Regions from separate parts of the Mycoplana sp. MJR14 genome, predicted to be linked through region 1. Evidence: riboswitches for the same ligand, from Rfam matches in the RefSeq annotation. Region 1 holds a riboswitch; each other region holds the start of a gene.

Region 1 (4,444 bases):
GGGCGCGGGCGACGATGTCGCTGCGGCGCGGCACGGCGCCGGTGAAGAGCGACAGGGTGGGCGCGACGAACAGGAGGAAGATCAGCACCAGCTGCCAGATCAGCGCCTGGCGCGGCTCCATGTAGTACCAGCCCATGACCGAGGCGACGAGCCAGCAGATCGGGATCAGGCAGCGGCGGAGATTGTCGTACATCTTCCAGCGGCCGAGCATAGAAACGCCGCTGGACGGCTTGAAGATGTAGGGCAGCAGCTGCCAGTCGCCGCGCGCCCAGCGATGCTGGCGCGAGTTCTCAACCTCGTAGCGGATCGGGAAGTCCTCGACGAATTCCACGTCGGTGACGAGCGCGCAACGGGCGTAGGACCCTTCGAGCAGGTCGTGCGACAGGATCGAGTTTTCCTCGATGCGCCCCTTCAGCGCCGCCTCGAAGGCGTCGACGTGATAGAGCCCCTTGCCGGTGAACGTCCCTTCGTCGGCGAGGTCCTGGTAGACGTCCGAGACGGTGAAGACATAGGGGTCGACGCCGCGGTTGGCCGAGAAGATGCGCTGGAACGTCGAGGCCTCGTCGCCGGTCGTCAGCGACGGGGTGACGCGCGGCTGCAGGATGCTGTAGCCGGCGACGACGCGCTGGGTCTGCGGATCGATCAGCGGACGGTTGATCGGGTGGAACAGCTTGCCGACGAGATTGGTGGCGGCATCGCGCATCAGCCGCGTGTCGGAATCGAGCGTCAGCACGTACTGGACGTTCTCCGGAACGATGTTGGCGCCCGGCAGGAAGCTCGTGTCGCCGTCGCCGCGCAAGAGCAGGTTCAGCTCGTGCAGCTTGCCGCGCTTGCGCTCCCAGCCCATCCACACGCCTTCCTGCGGATTGAACTGCCGGCGGCGGTGCAACAGGTAGAAGCGGGTGCGCCCGTCATAGGCATAGCGCGCCGAAAGCAGCGCGATCTCGCGCTTGGCATATTCGAGGACGTCGAGATCCTCCGGCGTCTCCTCCACCGTGCTGTCGACCCAGTCGCTGACCAGCGAGAAGTAGATCTCGCCGCGCGGATTGGCGAGGTAGTGGACCTCCAGGTTGCGGACCAGTTCGTCGACGTGGTCGCGCTTGGAGATCAGGCAGGGGACGGCCACCAGCGTGCGCGCCTCCTCCGGAATGCCCTCGCGCAGCTCGTAGCCCACCAGCCTGGTCGGCTTCACGCAGAGCGTGACGAGCGTGTTGTAGAGGCCGACGGCGCCCTCCGAAGCCGGAACCGCGAACAGGATCAGCATGATCAGCCACGCCCCGTCCGGAATGTCCATCTGGTCGAGGAAGTAGTAGACGCCGACCATGGCCAGAAGCGTCAGGAGGACCACAGGTCCGGCAATCGCGAACCAGTCGAGCGACCGGCCGAAACGGACGATGCGCTGCAGGATCGACGGGCGGTAGCCGATCCGCTTTTCCAGGATGTCGCGCTTCTGGCCGACCAGATAGCTGCCGACATTGGCCTCGTGCGCACCGGCGACGTTGCCGGCCGCCATGTCCTCGGCGGTCAGCGCCAGCGCGATCTGGGTCACCTCGAGCTCGGTCTTGCCCGAGCGGCGGGCCATCTTCTCGATCGTGTCGCGATAGGAATTGCGCGAGCCGAAATCGAGCTCGGTATAGTCGGAGCCCTCGCGCAGCGCCGCATCGAGGCGGCTGACGCTCTCCACCCAGACGGGCCATTCCGTGTCGTCGATCGAGCGCAGGCCCTTGATCAGGTTGCTCATCGTGACATTGCCGGACGACAGCCGGTTCTGCTCGGCGACGAGCACCTCCTCGAGGTCAGTGCCGCGCGCCTCGATCTGCTTCTCCAGCCACTGGATGGCGGCACCCGAGGCCTGCAAGCCGTCGCGCAGGCGATAGAGCAGTTGCGCCACGAAGGTGTTGTCGGCGACGAGATGCTCGATCTCGCGCAGGATCACGACGCTCTTTTCCGGGTCGTTCTGGCGGATCAGCTCGTCGGCCACCTCGTTCGCCTTGCGGCGCATGCCGCGCGAGCGCTCGACGCGGCTGGAAATGCGCCGCAGGTTCTCGATCAGGATGAAGCGGACGATCGACGGCAGCGCCCACAATTCGCCGATCTTGAAGGCCTCGACCTTCTGGAAGCCTTCGACGATCGCCGTCAGGCTCTCGCGCGAGACGCTGCTCTGGGTATGGGCGACGTAGAGCCAGCCGAGCGCCAGCGTGCGCGGGATTTCGACGTCGCCGATCTTCATCGTCGGCAGCTGGCGATAGAAACGCCGCGGGAAGTCGCGGCGCACTTCCTGGATCGCCTCCTCGACCACATAGTAGTTGTCGAGCAGCCATTCGGCCGCCGGCGTGATCGTCATGCCCGCCTCGACGTCGCGGGCGGTCGTCTGGTAGACGCGGAAGATCTCCTTCTCGTTCTCCCGGTGCCGGGCACGGAAGTCGAACGGCGTGAAGCCCGGCAGCGTCTGCGCGCCGTTTCTCGCCAGGTCCTCACCGCAGGCGCTCAGTTCCTCGAGGGTGAAATAGGTATCCCGGATCGAGTCGTTGTAGTCGATCTGCTTGGATTCCGTCTCGCGCGACGAAGTCTGTGGTCGGTTGTGAAGGGACATCAGCGTCTTTTTCTGTTTTCGAGCAGGGTTGGTGGTTCCGGCGGCAGCCGGATTGCATTCGGCAGGCGGGACTATCCGTGCGGCTCCGCGTCACGGGACGGCGTCATTCGTTTCCTCCGCGACGGCCCGTCGGAAGGACCAAGACGCACGGGCACGCGCCCATCGGTTCGTGGGCGAACTGCAACGGACGATATATCCATATCCCGCTTGACTGAGTGACGCATGAAAACGGCATTCTTTAGCCGCAATGGCAGGCTGTTGCAACAGAACTGGAAGGCAGGGCAAGTCCACTCCGACAATAGATAGGCCATTATATACCGCGACTGCCCTACGCGATCAGCGGTGAACGGGGCCTGAACGCGACGCCGCCGATTCGGTTCCGTTCCGGATTCATTTCGGTCGACAACGCCTTTTGCCGCGTTGACAGCGGCCCCGCTGCCGAGCCACCTTGCGGCCATCAGGGTTCTTCCGAATCGTCGAAGATGAGGAAGCGAAGAGGGAAGCCGGTGCGATGGGAAACCATCCATTCCGGCGCTGCCCCCGCAACTGTAGGCGGCGAGCCGCTGTCCCCCATGCCACTGGCGCGAAAGCGTCGGGAAGGCCGGACAGAAGCGACGACCCGCAAGCCAGGAGACCTGCCCTGATGAACTCGTAACGTCCATGGGCGGGGTGTCCCACGGGTGCGCTTGCTCCGCGTCGAAGCGGAACTCCAGCATGCGTGCGTCCGGTCATCCCCCAATTCCAAGATTGGGGAAGTCAAATGTCTGCCATCATCAATTCCGAACCCTCCGGCTCCGGCAGGCCGGAATCCGTCTTCATCTCCTGGCTGCTGTGGCAGCCGCGCGGCGCCGATCTCGCCGTGGCGGCCGCAAAGGAAATCAGCAAGCTCGCACCCTATCAGGACCGCGATCCGGACATCGTCCGGCTCCGGAGGCTGTTCGAACAGCTGGCGGGGCGAACGGGCAGGCCGCACTGAAGCAACATAAAGACATATTGACATAAACATATCTTTATGTGATCTCCGATGCAGACATGCTGCATCGGAGGGCTTCGCCATGGCATCGGCCGACCTCGACGACCTTTTCGGTCCGGAACTTCCACCCCGCAACGGCAAGGACATCGCCGAGGCGCTCCATGCCGCCGCGCGTGAGCGCATCCTCGTGCTCGACGGCGCGATGGGAACGGAGATCCAGACGCTGGGCCTGGTCGAGGACGATTTCCGCGGCAGCCGCTTCGGCGACTGCGCCTGCCACCAGCAGGGCAACAACGACCTCCTGACGCTGACCCAGCCGGCCGCGATCGAGGACATCCACTATCGCTACGCGCTGGCCGGCGCCGACATCCTCGAGACCAACACCTTCTCGTCGACGACCATCGCCCAGGCCGACTACGGCATGGAGGACATGGTCTACGAGCTCAACCGCGACGGCGCACGCCTTGCCCGCCGCGCCGGCCTGCGCGCGCAGAAAAAGGACGGCCGGCGCCGCTTCGTCGCCGGCGCGCTCGGCCCGACCAACCGCACCGCCTCGATCTCCCCGGACGTCAACAATCCCGGCTACCGCGCCGTCACCTTCGACGATCTCAGGCTCGCCTATGCCGGCCAGGTCCGCGGCCTGATCGACGGCGGCGCCGACATCATCCTGATCGAGACGATCTTCGACACGCTGAACGCCAAGGCCGCGATCTTCGCCACCCGCGAAGTCTTCGAGGAAAAGGGCATCGAGCTGCCCATCATGATCTCCGGCACCATCACCGACCTGTCCGGCCGCACCCTGTCCGGCCAGACGCCGGAGGCGTTCTGGAACTCGGTCCGCCACGCGCGGCCCTTCTCGATCGGGCTGAACTGCGCGC
Region 2 (4,444 bases), on a different contig from region 1:
GGACCTCTACAAGATGCAGGTCTACGCGCTGTCGCGCTGGCGCAACACCACGGTGCCGCCGGGCGCGCTCGGGCCCTCGGGACAGGTCATTCCGCAGAACATCATCGACAAGGCGCCGTCGGCGGAATTGCGGCCGAACCAGACCGACCAGGATTCGCTGCCGCCCTATCCGGTGCTCGACGACATCCTCGAATGCCTCGTCGAAAACGAGATGGGCACGGAGGAGATCGTCGCACGCGGCCATGACGAGGCGACGGTTCACCGCGTCGAGCACCTGCTCTACATCGCCGAGTACAAGCGGCGGCAGTCGGCGCCCGGCGTCAAGATCACCAGGAAGAACTTCGGCCGCGACCGGCGCTACCCGATCACCAACCGCTTCCGCGACCGCTAGGAGAGGCGATGCGCAGTTCCGTCGAAATCCACGACGTCGCCTCCGGCCAGTCCCGGGTGGTGTGGCAGAGCGACCAGCTGCTGGAGGCGCCGAACTTTGCGCGCGACGGCCGCTCGCTCGTCATCAACGGCGACGGGCTCATCTACCGGCTGCCGCTCTCGGGCGGCGCGCCGGAGCGGATCGACACGGGCTTTGCGACCCTCTGCAACAACGACCACGGGCTGTCGCCGGACGGGCGCTGGCTTGCGGTCACCGACAAGACCGAGTTCGGCAAGGCGGCGATCTATGTCCTTCCCGCCGGCGGCGGCACGCCGCGGCTCGTGACGCCCAGCCAGTCGTCCTACTGGCACGGCTGGTCGCCGGACGGCAGCCGGGTCTGCTACTGCGGCATCCGCGACGACGTCTTCGACATCTACACGATCCCCGTCGACGGCGGCGACGAGACGCGGCTGACCTTCGGCGAAGGGCGCAACGACGGTCCGGACTGGTCCTGCGACGACTGGATCTACTTCAATTCGAGCCGCACCGGCCGTATGCAGATCTGGCGGATCCGCCCGGACGGCACGGACCTCGCCCGCATCACCGACAGCCCTTTCGGCGACTGGTTCGCCCATCCGACGCCGGACGGCCGCTCGCTTCTCGTGCTGTCCTACGACGGCGACGTGTTCGATCATCCGCGCGACCATCATGTCCGCTTGCGGCTGATGGATGCCGACGGCGGCAACGACCGGGTGCTGTTCGAACTCTTCGGCGGGCAGGGGACGATGAACGTTCCGAACTGGTCGCCGGACGGATCGCAGTTTGCATTCGTCCGCTACGCCCCGTAAGCCCGGGGTGCCGGCAACAACCCTAGATTTTCACGGGTTAATTGTTTGGATACCAGTCCGATTAAATGAATGTTCCTGCTTGCAGGATAAGGTCCTCGTCCAAACGAGACGCGGCGGACAGCCGCAGGCATGTCTATGGGGATCGACATGGCGAGAACAGGGGCCGGCGCCGTGGCCGCGCGCCGGGGTGGGGTCAAACTGGGCATCGCCATCGCATCGGCGGTGATCGTGTTGCTGTTCGCCAGCGCCAATTTCCTCGTCCTCGACTATTCGGTCCGCCAGGCGAACGAGTTTGTCGCCGAGACCGAGAAGACCCTCGTCAAGAGCGAATTCCGCAACCAGATCGAGCAGGTGGTGCTCTACCAGAGCGGCCTGTCGGTATGGGACAGGACCTTCGATGAACTGGGCGACGGCAAGCTCAGCGAGCGGTTCATCAGGCACGACCTCCGGAACTGGCTGTGGCGGGAGTCCGGCTTTTCGTGGCTGGTGTTCGTCAAACCGGCCGGCGAACCGGTTCTGGCCATGCGCGACGGCATCATCGTGCCGGACGGGCAGTCGGAAGAGGTGCTCTACTGGATCAGCGACCTGATCAAGCGGGCGACGGCGAGCTACCACGCCTCCTTGCGGCGCACGCGCGACGGCTGGATCGTGGCGAAGTCGCCGACGAGTGCCGGTCGCGTGAACGGGGGCGTGCCGCAGATCAGCGCAACGGGCATGCGGGTGATCGAGGGGGGCATGAGCATCGTCGTCGTCCAGGCGGTGGTGCCGCGGCGGCTGTTCATCCCCGACGAGCGCCGGAGCCCCGTGCTGATGATCACGGTCAAGCCGGTGACGGCGTCGATGCTGGCGGAATCCGAGCGGCGCCTGGGGCTCACCGGCCTCGGCTTCTCGCCGATCACGACCGACGACCCGAACCTTCTGACGACCGGCGTGGGCGGCGACGCCTTCAACCCGATGGTGGCTTCGTGGCGTCCGAACCGTCCGGGATCGTTCGTCTGGACCATGGCGGTGCCGCACATCGCCGCGCTGATCGCGATCTTCGTCGTCGTGATGGGCTTCGGCGCGGTCAAGTTCTCCTCGCTCGTGCGCGCGCTCGAGCGAAGCGAGGCGAAGAACGCCCATCTGGCGCGCCATGACGCACTGACCGGCGTCCTCAGTCGATCCGGGTTCGATCACGCGATCACCGACCTTTCCCGGAGGGGGCAGAGGGCCTTTTCGATCATCGCCATCGACCTCGACCGGTTCAAGGCGGTCAACGACCGGCATGGGCATGCGGCCGGCGACGAGGTCCTGCGCGCCGTCGCCGCGCGGTTCATGGCCCGGCTCGGAGAGCACGGGGTGGTCGCGCGTCTCGGGGGCGACGAGTTCGCGGTGCTGCTTCCGGGGATCACGGACCCTGAGATCACCCTTCCGCTTGCCGAAGGCTTCGTGCGCGATGCGCTGGTGCCCGTGCCCTTCCAGGGCCAGTTGCTCCAGATCGGCGGCAGCGCCGGCATCGGCGCCTTTCCCCACCATGGCCAGTCGGCGCATGCGATCATGCTTGCAGCCGATGCGGCGCTCTATTCGGCCAAGAACGCGGGCCGCAACCGCGCCCACTACGGCGTGCCCGGCGGCGCCCAACCGACCTCGGACATCGAGGCGGCCTGAACACACGCCCTGCAAGGGGATATCCGGCAGACGCCGGACGGGCCCTCTTGCGCACTTTCGCCCCGCATGTGCAAATGGCGCTGCTAGGTGCCCCGCTTGCGCGGGGAGAATCGGGAATCCGGTGGGGCCGAGGACGACGTCCGCGTGCGCCGAAGCCGGAACGTGCCCAACGCTGTGACGGGGACGGCCAAGCCGCGAGGGAAACCCCTCGCCAGACAGCCACTGGTCGAAAGGCCGGGAAGGCGGGCGTGGCCGGGCGATCCGAAGTCAGAAGACCGGCCTGGCGAGATGGACCCGCCCGCGCGGACGGCGGTGGGGTCGCGAGCATTGTTGGGGAGTTGACGATGCGACCTTCCAAGCGGGACGAGCTTGTTCCCGTCCAACCCTTCACGGCGGCCGAACGGGCCGCAGTCTACCGCGCCATCGAGACCCGTCGCGACGTGCGTGACCAGTTCCTGAGCGATCCGCTGCCGGACGATCTGCTGGAGCGCCTGCTGGGTGCCGCCCACAGTGCGCCGTCCGTCGGCTTCATGCAGCCCTGGAGCTTCATCGTCGTGCGCGACCAGGCGGTGCGCGCCGGCGCCCACCGGGCGTTCCAGCGCGCCAACGAGGAGGCGGCCGCGCTCTTTTCCGGCGAGCGCCAGGAACGTTACCGGACACTGAAGCTGGAGGGCATCCTCAAGGCGCCCGTCAGCCTCTGCGTGACCTGCGACCCGGACCGGGCCGGCAGCGTGGTGCTGGGGCGCACGCACAATCCGCGCATGGATGCCTATTCGACCGTGTGCGCCGTGCAGAACCTGTGGCTGGCGGCGCGGGCGGAAGGGGTGGGCGTCGGCTGGGTCAGCATCTTCCACGATGCCGACATCCGTGCGCTGCTCGGCATTCCCGAGCGGATCGAGATCGTCGCCTGGCTCTGCCTGGGCTACGTCGATCGCCTCTACGAGGAGCCCGAGCTCGCGCTCAAGGGATGGCGCCAGCGGCTGCCGCTGGAGGAACTGGTCTTCGCCGACCGGTGGGGGCAGCGGCGCTGACGGCCGAGGCTTCGCAGCGGTTCAGTTCGCCCCGCCGGGGTTGCGAAGGTCGAGCGGCGGCTGGTCGTCGGGAAGGAAGCTCGGCCCGACCATCCGCACCCGGTCCTTTTCCGGATCGTAGGGCCGCTCGTTGACGACCGTTCCGGGGGCTGCGGCGCCCGCGACCGGATGCATCCGGATCGTCGTCACCGAGCCGACATCCTGCCTGATCGTGCCCGGCTTCGTGCCCGCGGCGGCGTTCGACGCGCCGCCGCCGGCGCCCGCCATCTTGCGGTAGTAGCCGGCAAGGTCGCAGCCGCAGGACGGGTCGGCGGAGCGGTCGCGGGACTGGTAGGCGTAGGCGTTCGCCAGAGCGGTATAGGGCCGTCCGGTCAGTGTCGAGATCATGTTGCTGCTGTCGAGCGACTGCAGCGGCTGGTAGAAGAGCTCCGTCTCGGTCTGCGGGCACATCATCGAACAGGCGCGCTGGTCCCGGCGGAAGTCGAGCGGGGTCGCCGCCGACGATATCGGGAAGAAGCCGCCGTCGCAGGTGCGCACGCACACCGTCC
Region 3 (4,444 bases), on a different contig from region 1:
GGGGCGGGACTACCAGGCGCTGAAGCCGAGGCTGATGGATGCGGTGATGGAGAGCTTCGAGCGCGTCTGTTCGGATGCCGATCTCGTCGTCGTCGAGGGGGCCGGCTCGCCCGCCGAGATCAACCTGCGCGCCGGCGACATCGCCAACATGGGCTTTGCGACCCGGGCGGGCGTTCCGGTGGTGCTGGTCGGCGATATCGATCGGGGCGGGGTGATCGCCTCGCTGGTCGGCACGAAGGCGATCCTGCCGCCGGAGGATCGGGCCATGGTCTCGGGCTACCTGATCAACAAGTTCCGCGGCGACATCAGCCTGTTCGACGACGGCATTGCGGCGATCGGGCAGCACACCGGCTGGCCCTGCCTCGGCGTCGTGCCCTGGCTGAAGCACGCCCGGCAACTGCCGCCGGAAGACTCGGTGGTGCTGGAGCGGCTGGCCTCCGGCCGGCCCGGCGCCTTGAAGGTGGCGGTGCCGGTGCTGCCGCGCATCGCCAATTTCGACGATCTCGATCCGCTGGCGCAGGAGCCGGACGTGGAGCTCGTCTTCGTTCGCGCCGGCGAGCGGCTGCCGGCGGATGCCGGCCTCGTCATCCTGCCGGGTTCGAAATCCACCATCGGCGACCTGAAGGATTTTCGCGCGCAGGGCTGGGACCGGGACCTCGCGCTGCATCACCGGAGGGGCGGGCGGATCATCGGCATCTGCGGCGGCTACCAGATGCTCGGCCGGTCCGTGCACGACCCGCTGGGAATCGAAGGCAGCGACCGGGCGGTGGAAGGGCTCGGCCTGCTCGACGTCGAGACCGAGATGGCGCCGGAAAAGACGGTGCGCAACAGCCGCGCGCACTCGCTTGCCTATGACGTCCCGCTTGCGGGCTACGAGATCCATCTCGGCCGGACCACCGGACCCGACTGCGCGCGGCCGCCCGTGGCCATCGACGGCAGGGGCGACGGGGCGACGTCGGCGGACGGCCGGGTCTTCGGCACCTATCTGCACGGCTTCCTGTCGAGCGACGCCTTCCGCAGCCGGCTGCTTGCGGAATTCGGGATCGCCGGCGGCGGCTTCGACTACCGAGGGGCGGTGGACGAGGCGCTCGACGGGGTCGCTGCCGAGCTGGAGGCGGTGCTCGATCACAAGTGGCTTTCGACGCTGATGGAAAGTGATTGAGGGCCCCGATTAATAAGGGACGGTGAGACGTCTTTTCCGGCGGGTGGCGAAGCGGTTTCGTCATCTTCGTCGGTTAAGGTTACCACCAAAGTTGCGCCAGAATCCGATGCAAGGACCTTGAGGGCCATCGCCTCGCCGCTATCTGTCGGGGGATGTCGCATGCGATCGAAAGGGAAATTCGAATGACCAGTGGCCGGTTTGCGAAACTCGGGTGGGCGGGGCTGATCGGGCTTGCGATCGCCGGCGGACCGGCGGCACAGGCGGCCGAGACCAAGCCGCCCGTCAGCGCCAGCAAGCGCTGGGAGAACGAGTTTTCCCTCTGGCAGAAGGTGTCCTCCAGCAGCGACCCGGCGGGCTACGAGACCTATCTGAAGGACTATCCGAACGGCACCTTTGCCTCGATGGCCCGGCTCAGGCTGGCCGAGCTGAACGCCAAGGGCGTGGGCGGTGCTGCAGGCGCGGGCGACCAGAAGCCGCAGGATCCCTCGGTTGCCGCCACCGCCGCCGCCTCGGACAAGGAAAAGGCAGAGGCCGCACGCAAGGCCGACGAGGCCGCGCGGCTGAAGGCCGAGCAGGAGGCGAGGGTCGCGGCCGAAAAGCAGCGGGCGGAAGAGGAGCGGCTGGCCGCGGAAGCCGAACGCAAACGCGTGGAAGAGGCCGAGCGGCAGCGCAAGGAAGAGCAGGCGCGGGCCGAGGCCGAAGCCAGGCGTGCCGCCGAGGCAAAGGCCGAAGCCGAACGGCAGGCGGCCGAGGCCGAGCGCAAGCGCGCCGCCGAAGCGGCGGAGGCGGAACGGCTGAGGGCCGAGCAGGAGGCGAAGGCCGAGCAGGCCCGGCTGAAGGCGGAAGCGGAAGCAAAGGCTGCGGCGGAAGCCAAGGCTCAGGCCGAGGCGGCCGCTGCCGCGCGGGCCGAGGCGGAACGGGCGGAAGCGGAACGGGCAGCTGCGGAAGCCGAAGCTGAACGCGCACGCGCGCTCGCCGCTGAACAGGCCGAGAAGGCGAAGGCCGAGGAAGAGGCCCGTGCCGCCGCGGAAGCGCAGGCGCGGGAGGATGCCGCCGCTGCCGAAAAGGCCAAGGCCGAGGCGGCAGCGGCCGAGGCTGACGCGGAGCGGGCAAATGCGGAAGCTGCGAGCGCAGCACCGCCTGTCGCCGACGGCAGCGTGGCCGACGCGCTCGACACCGAGGCGCTTCCCACCGATGGCGATGCCGCTGCGACCGCCGCGGCGAACCCGGACGGCGCCCCGGCAGCCGACGGGGAGGCCGAGCGGCTGGCCCGCCGCGAGGACAACAGCTGGAGCCGTGCCGTGCTGAACGGCCGGCCGCAGGCGTTCGAGAGCTACCTGCGCGAATTCCCGCAAGGCCGTTTTGCCGACGAGGCGCGCCAGCGTCTCGCCGCGCTGGAAAAGGGCGGCAACACAGCCGGCAGCGAAGAGGCTCCGGGCGACGTCGCTACCCGGGAGCCTGCCATCAACGCGCCCGCCACGGCTGCGCCTCTCGGAGCCGGAACGGAGCCGCTCGTGCGTCAGTCGCCGGCTGCGCCCGGCCAGCAACCGAAGGTCTACCAGACGCCGGCCGACGTGCGCGAGGCCTATCTCGACACGGGCACGCGCGCGCAGTCCCAGCGCTGGCTGAGCGCGCTCGGCTACGGCACCGGCGGGGCGGACGGCGTCTTCGGGCCGCGCACGCGTGCTGCGATCGCCGCCTGGCAGCGCTCGGCCGGCTATGCTCCGGACGGCTACCTGACGCGCAAGCAGTACCGCGAATTGCGCCAGTCGGCACGCTTTGCCGAGGCCCGCAGCCGCGAATACGTCGCCCGCCAGCGCGCCCGGCGCGACCGCTACTACAATGACGGCTATGGCGTCTACGAGGGGCCGGTCGACGGCTACTACCTCGAAGGCCCGGTCGGGGGCGGCTACGGCCCGAGCGGCGACCTGACGATCAGCGGACCGGGCTACTGAGCGACCAGGGCACCTGATCGAGCATCCGCCGCGGCGACGCATTCGACGCGGCGGACGCCGTTTCCTGCCAATTGACTTCCATCCTGCTCAGGCATAATCATCGCCACTATTGGAAGGTGCGCCGGTCCAGTGATGGACGGGCGCTTAAATGGGAACGTGACGGGGTGGACCCAATCAGGGCGCTCCAATCACGGCCGACCCCGCGACTGTAGAGTGGCGAGGCCTATCCGACCGGTCGTTGCGACCGGAAAAGCCACTGGGTGGCGGCATGATGAACCGGGGTCTGGACGCCTCTATTTCTACGAATCGTCCGCCTTTCATGCCGCGCTCCACCCGGGAAGGCGAGGATGGGCCGCAGGCGCAATTGCGCCCGACGCCGCGAGCCAGGAGACCTGCCGGCCAATGAGGGCATGGTGCCCGACCTGGGGATTTCCCCGTTGCCAGCACGGAGGTTGTCATGGCTGCTTCGAACGTCTCTTCTGTTTCGCTTTCCCTCAACGATCGTCTTTATGCCGGTCTCTTTGCGCTTCTCGTCGGCGGATTTCTGGTATTCGGCGCAGGCCTTGCCAATTCGTCCGTGCTGCACGACACCGCACACGATACCCGCCACTCCTACGGCTTTCCCTGCCACTGAGGAGTTGACGTCATGATCGTGAAGTATCTCCTGGCCGCTCTGGTGGCCGGGCTGTTCTCCGGCGCCCTGATGACGGTCGCCCAGGAGGCGCGCGTCATTCCGCTCATTCTGCATGCCGAGGAATACGAGGGTGGCGAGGCGGAGCCTGCCGCGCCCGCGGCGACCGGCACCGAGGTTCAGCCGGAGGCGGAGCATTCCTCGCTGCGCATCGGCGCGGCGCTGTCGGAGGTCGCGGCCTATCTGTCGCCGATCTCGGTCGCCTATGCCCATGAGGGCGAGCATGAGGAGGGCGGCATCATGTTCGGCATGAGCCGCTTTTCCGGGACCCTGCTCGCCAATCTCGTGACCGGCGCCGGCTTCGCCCTGCTTCTGGCGGGCGTCAGCCTTGTGACGGGCAATGCGATCACGGTTGCCAACGGTGCGCTCTGGGGTGCTGCCGGCTGGCTCGCCGTCCATCTCTTGCCGTCGATCGGCCTGCCGCCGGAGCTTCCGGGCTTTCCGGCAGCCGAGCTCGGCGACCGGCAGGTCTGGTGGGTCGCGACCGTGGTGCTATCGGCCGTCGGGCTGTATCTCGTGATCCTGAAGGACGGGTTTGCGGCGAAGGTCGCGGGCATCGCGCTGATCGCGGCGCCGCAGGTCTACGGCGCGCCGCAGCCGGCCGATATCGCCAGCAACGTGCCGGCCGTGCTGGGG
Region 4 (4,444 bases), on a different contig from region 1:
ATGGTTAACGCCGCCCTTACGCCGCAGCACAGGCCTGCGGATTGACCGGCCGGAAATCCGGCCGCCGCGCGGCGGCCGGATCCGCTGGCCGCAGCGATCAGTCGCCGCCGCCCGATGCGCGCAGTTGCGCCTCGATCTTGCTGAGGTTGAACGATCCCGGCGACTGGCTCGGCGGATAGTCCTTCATCGTCTGCAGGAACTGCGCCGCCATGCCCTGGATCGGCACGATCACGAAGACGCGGTCGAGGAACCAGTCGTTGTAGGTGTTGGAGTTGTGCTGCGCCTTCTCGAACGGGTCGCGCCTGAGATTGAAGAGCAGCGGCACGCGCAGTTCGGTGAACGGCTCGCGCCAGACGCCGAAGGCCTGGCCGCGGTTCTCCAGGAACACTGCCTTCCAGTCGTCGTAGCGCGCCGCCACGACCTGCCCGTCGTCGTTGACGTACCAGAATTCGTGCCGCGGCGACTGGTCGGCCTTGCCGCTCAGGTAGTCGAGCTGGTTGTAGCCGTCGATGTAGTTGCGGTAGCTGCGGCCATTGAGCTCGACGGTGTTGGCGAGCTTCGTCTTGATGTCCGGATCGCCGGCGATCGCGGCGAAGGTCGGCAGCCAGTCCTCGTGCGCGACGATGCCGTTCAGGGTCTCTCCGGCCGGGAACCGGCCCGGCCAGCGGGCGAAGGCCGGCACGCGGTAGGCCCCCTCCCAGTTGGAGTTCTTCTCGCTGCGGAACGGCGTCGTGCCGGCGTCGGGCCAGGTGTTGTAGTGCGGGCCGTTGTCGGTGGAATAGAGCACCACCGTGTCCTGCGCGATGCCGAGGTCGTCGAGCAGCTTCAGGAGTTCGCCGACATGCATGTCGTGCTCGACCATGCCGTCATGGTACTCGTCGCCGCTCGGCCCGGAGATCCCCTTGTTCTGCTCCTTCACATGGGTACGGAAATGCATCCGTGTGCCGTTCCACCAGCAGAAGAAGGGCTTCCCCGCCTGGTTCTGCCGGGTGATGAAGTCCTTGGCGGCGGCCAGCGTCTCCTCGTCGATCGTCTCCATCCGCTTCTTCGTCAGCGGCCCGGTGTTCTCGATCTTCTGCGTGCCGTCGGGATTGGCCCAGCTGTGCAGAACGCCGCGCGGGCCGAACTGCTCGAGGAAGGTCTTGCCGTTGGCCAGGACCCGGTCGCGCGGATAGTCGCGGTTCTCCGGCTCCTCCTCGGCATTGAGGTGATAGAGGTTGCCGAGGAACTCGTCGAAGCCGTGCATCGTCGGCAGGTGTTCGTCGCGGTCGCCCTGATGGTTCTTGCCGAACTGTCCGGTCGCATAACCCTGCGCCTTGAGCACGGTGGCGACGGTCACGTCGGTCATTTGCCAGCCCTGCGCCGCGCCGGGCAGGCCGACCTTGGTCATCCCCGTGCGCACCGGCACGTTGCCGCCGAGGAAGGCGGCGCGTCCGGCGGTGCAGCTCTGCTGGCCGTAGTAGTCGGAAAACGACAGGCCCTCCGCGGCGATCCGGTCGATATTGGGCGTCCTGTAGCCCATCATCCCGCGGCTGTTGGCGGAGATGTTCCAGATGCCGATGTCGTCGCCCCAGATGACGAGGATGTTCGGCGGCCTGCCGCTCGCCGGCGCAGCCGGCTGCGTCTGGGTCTGCGTCTGGGTCTGGGCCTGGGCCGGCGACCCGGTTCCGCCGAGTGTCGAGGCGGCGGCGAGCGCGGTTCCTGCCAGAAGCAGGCTCCGTCGGCTCAGGGCCGGTTCGCTGCCTTCATGCGTGCGGCTGCTGTCGTCACATGCGCTATCGGTGGCCATGGCTCACCCTCCCGTGACAGGTCGACATTTGCTGCTGAGGATATGCTGGTTGTCGCCACAGAGGCGATTATGCGCGGAGGTGCGGGGCCCCGCCCTCCGCCGAGGTCCGGCGCGGGTAGGCCGCGCGACGTCACGCTACCACGAAACGGTTCCGGTTGCACTTGCCGAGGTGCCTGGCCGATCCCGACCTGGTCGCGGTTGTGACGCAAAGAGACTATCTGCCTCTTTTGCGGTCTTGTCGCACATTTGTTGATCTGCTGATGGTTTCCGATGAGGCAAATATTTGAAATAAAAACGTTATTTCATTGTGCATCGCAAGACGCGCACTGTCGCCAAAGCGGAAGGCGACGTCGCAATTGAGCGGCACGGCGTCCCGCCTTTCCGCTTAGATGAAGAGGCTCAAGGTGCTGCCTCTTTAGGGAGGGCGGATAATTGGGAAGCCGGTGAAAATCCGGAGCTGCCCCCGCAACGGTAAGGGAAGAAATCGCGGCAAAAGGCCACTGGAGAAGTCCGGGAAGGCGCCGCGCGGTCCGCAGAGGACATCTCCCGAGCCCGGAAACCAGCCTTGGAGAGAGATGACGTGACTGGCTGCGGCGGGCAGCCGGGGCGCTGCGAAGTCGTGTCTTCACGACGGTCGCGACTGCCCATGCCCGCTTCGGACGAGCAAATGCTTTTTGAGGAAGCGGCAATGGACATTCGCAGCGACGTACTTCGCAAGATCAGGAACCGGCGCGAGGGCTACAGCCTCGATCAGGCGTTCTACATCGACCAGGACCACTACAAGCTCGATCTGGAGACGATCTGGTATCGCGACTGGCTGTTCGTCGGCCACGACTGCGAGATCCCGCGGGCCGGCAACTACTTCACCCTGCAGGTCGGCGACTACCCGCTCGTCGTCACCCGCGACCGCCAGGGCGTCATCCGCGCGCTGCACAATTCCTGTCGCCACCGCGGTTCGCGCGTCTGCACCCAGCACAAGGGGGCGTCCGCCAAGCTCGTCTGTCCCTACCACCAGTGGACCTACGAGCTCGACGGCACGCTGCTCTTCGCCCGCCACATGGCCGAAGACTTCGACAAGAGCCAGCACGGCCTGAAACCCGTCCATTGCGAGACGGTCGGCGGCTACATCTTCATCTGCCTCGCCGACGAGGCGCCGGACTTCGCGCCCTATCGGGAACTCGCCGAGCCCTATCTCGTCCGCCATCGCCTCGGCGAGACCAAGGTCGCCTTCGAGAGCACCATCGTCGAGAAGGGCAACTGGAAGCTCGTCTGGGAGAACAACCGCGAGTGCTATCACTGCGCGGCCAACCATCCCGAGCTCTGCCGCACCTATCCCGAGGCGCCGAGCGCCACCGGCGTGCAGGGCGCCAAGGACGATCCGGTGATCGCCGCCCACTGGGCGAAATGCGAGGCCTCCGGCCTGCCGAGCGAGTTCCGCATGTCGCCCTCCGGCCAGTTCCGCCTCGCCCGCATGCCGCTGATCGACGATGCCGAGAGCTACACCATGTCGGGTGCCCGCGCCGTCCGCCGGCCGCTGTCCGGCGACGTGCAGGAGAGCCACATCGGCACGCTTCTGATGTTCCACTACCCGACGACCTGGAACCATGTGCTGGCCGACCATGCCATCACCTTCCGCGTCCTGCCGCTCGGCCCCGAGCTGACGCAGGTGACGACCAAGTGGCTCGTCAACAAGGACGCCGTCGAGGGCGTGGACTATTCGCTCGACGAACTGACCCACGTCTGGACCGAGACCAACGACCAGGACCGCCGGATCGTCGAGGAGAACGCCTTCGGCATCCGCTCGCCCGCCTACGAGCCCGGCCCCTATTCGCCGGTCGACGAGGGCGGCGTGATGCAGTTCGTCGAATGGTACTGCACCTTCATGGAGCAGCGCCTGCAGGGCGACAAGCAGCCTCTGATCCGGGTGGCCTAAGATGACGATCGCAAGCCAGTTCCGGCACTTCGACGAGCTCCAGCCCTGGAACGACCGCCAGCACCTGCTGGAGTGCATCGCGGTCACGGCCGAGACGGCCGACGTGATGACCTTCACCTTCCGCTCCGACCGCGAGAACTGGTTCCGCTACCTGCCCGGCCAGTTCGTGACGCTGGAGCTGCCGGTGACGCCGGACGATCCGGTGATGCGCACCTATACGCTGTCCTCGACCCCGTCGCGGCCGTTTTCGGTGGCCGTCACCGTCAAGGCGCAGAAGGACAGCATCGGCACCCGCTGGATGTTCGATCACCTGAAGCCCGGCATGCAGCTGAAGGCCTTCGGTCCGCTCGGCGACTTCTCCTTCGTCCGCCATCCGGGGGAGAAGTACCTGTTCATCTCCGCCGGCTCGGGCGTCACGCCGATGATGTCGATGACGCGCTGGATGGCCGATTGCGCGCCGCAGACCGACGTTGCCTTCGTCTCCTGCGCGCGCACCCCGGACGACATCCTGTTTCGCAACGAGCTCGAATGCCTGTCGGCGCAGATGCCGAACCTGGCGCTCGGCTTCGTCGTCGAAGGCCGCAATCCGCGCGACGGCTGGCACGGCCTGCGCGGCCGCATCGACGGCGCGCGGCTTGCGCTGCTGGCCCCGGACTTCCGCGACCGCACCGTCTTCTGCTGCGGTCCGGAGCCGTTCATGCGCGGCGTGCGCGACATGCTCA

The links. A riboswitch is a leader RNA that binds a small molecule or an ion and turns the genes downstream of it on or off. The one in region 1 is predicted to bind cobalamin.
Region 2: it holds a riboswitch for cobalamin, as region 1 does, so the genes downstream of both, bluB (5,6-dimethylbenzimidazole synthase) here and P0086_RS11750 (hypothetical protein) in region 1, are expected to answer to the same signal.
Region 3: it holds a riboswitch for cobalamin, as region 1 does, so the genes downstream of both, P0086_RS21465 (CbtB-domain containing protein) here and P0086_RS11750 (hypothetical protein) in region 1, are expected to answer to the same signal.
Region 4: it holds a riboswitch for cobalamin, as region 1 does, so the genes downstream of both, P0086_RS06900 (aromatic ring-hydroxylating dioxygenase subunit alpha) here and P0086_RS11750 (hypothetical protein) in region 1, are expected to answer to the same signal.

Annotation. Positions count from the first base shown of each region.
Region 1 is NZ_JARGEO010000004.1:244,894-249,337, reverse strand. It holds gene P0086_RS11755 (glucoamylase family protein) at 1-2,593, opposite strand, end outside; cobalamin riboswitch at 3,037-3,251, shown strand; gene P0086_RS11750 (hypothetical protein) at 3,354-3,569, shown strand; gene metH (methionine synthase) at 3,649-4,444, shown strand, end outside.
Region 2 is NZ_JARGEO010000011.1:88,688-93,131, reverse strand. It holds gene P0086_RS21225 (NAD+ synthase) at 1-391, shown strand, start outside; gene P0086_RS21220 (hypothetical protein) at 400-1,218, shown strand; gene P0086_RS21215 (diguanylate cyclase) at 1,366-2,865, shown strand; cobalamin riboswitch at 2,934-3,164, shown strand; gene bluB (5,6-dimethylbenzimidazole synthase) at 3,210-3,896, shown strand; gene P0086_RS21205 (DUF2865 domain-containing protein) at 3,918-4,444, opposite strand, start outside.
Region 3 is NZ_JARGEO010000011.1:146,191-150,634, reverse strand. It holds gene P0086_RS21475 (cobyric acid synthase) at 1-1,162, shown strand, start outside; gene P0086_RS21470 (peptidoglycan-binding protein) at 1,345-3,117, shown strand; cobalamin riboswitch at 3,223-3,532, shown strand; gene P0086_RS21465 (CbtB-domain containing protein) at 3,575-3,751, shown strand; gene P0086_RS21460 (CbtA family protein) at 3,764-4,444, shown strand, end outside.
Region 4 is NZ_JARGEO010000002.1:544,917-549,360, reverse strand. It holds gene P0086_RS06905 (arylsulfatase) at 98-1,789, opposite strand; cobalamin riboswitch at 2,175-2,372, shown strand; gene P0086_RS06900 (aromatic ring-hydroxylating dioxygenase subunit alpha) at 2,478-3,722, shown strand; gene P0086_RS06895 (hybrid-cluster NAD(P)-dependent oxidoreductase) at 3,724-4,444, shown strand, end outside.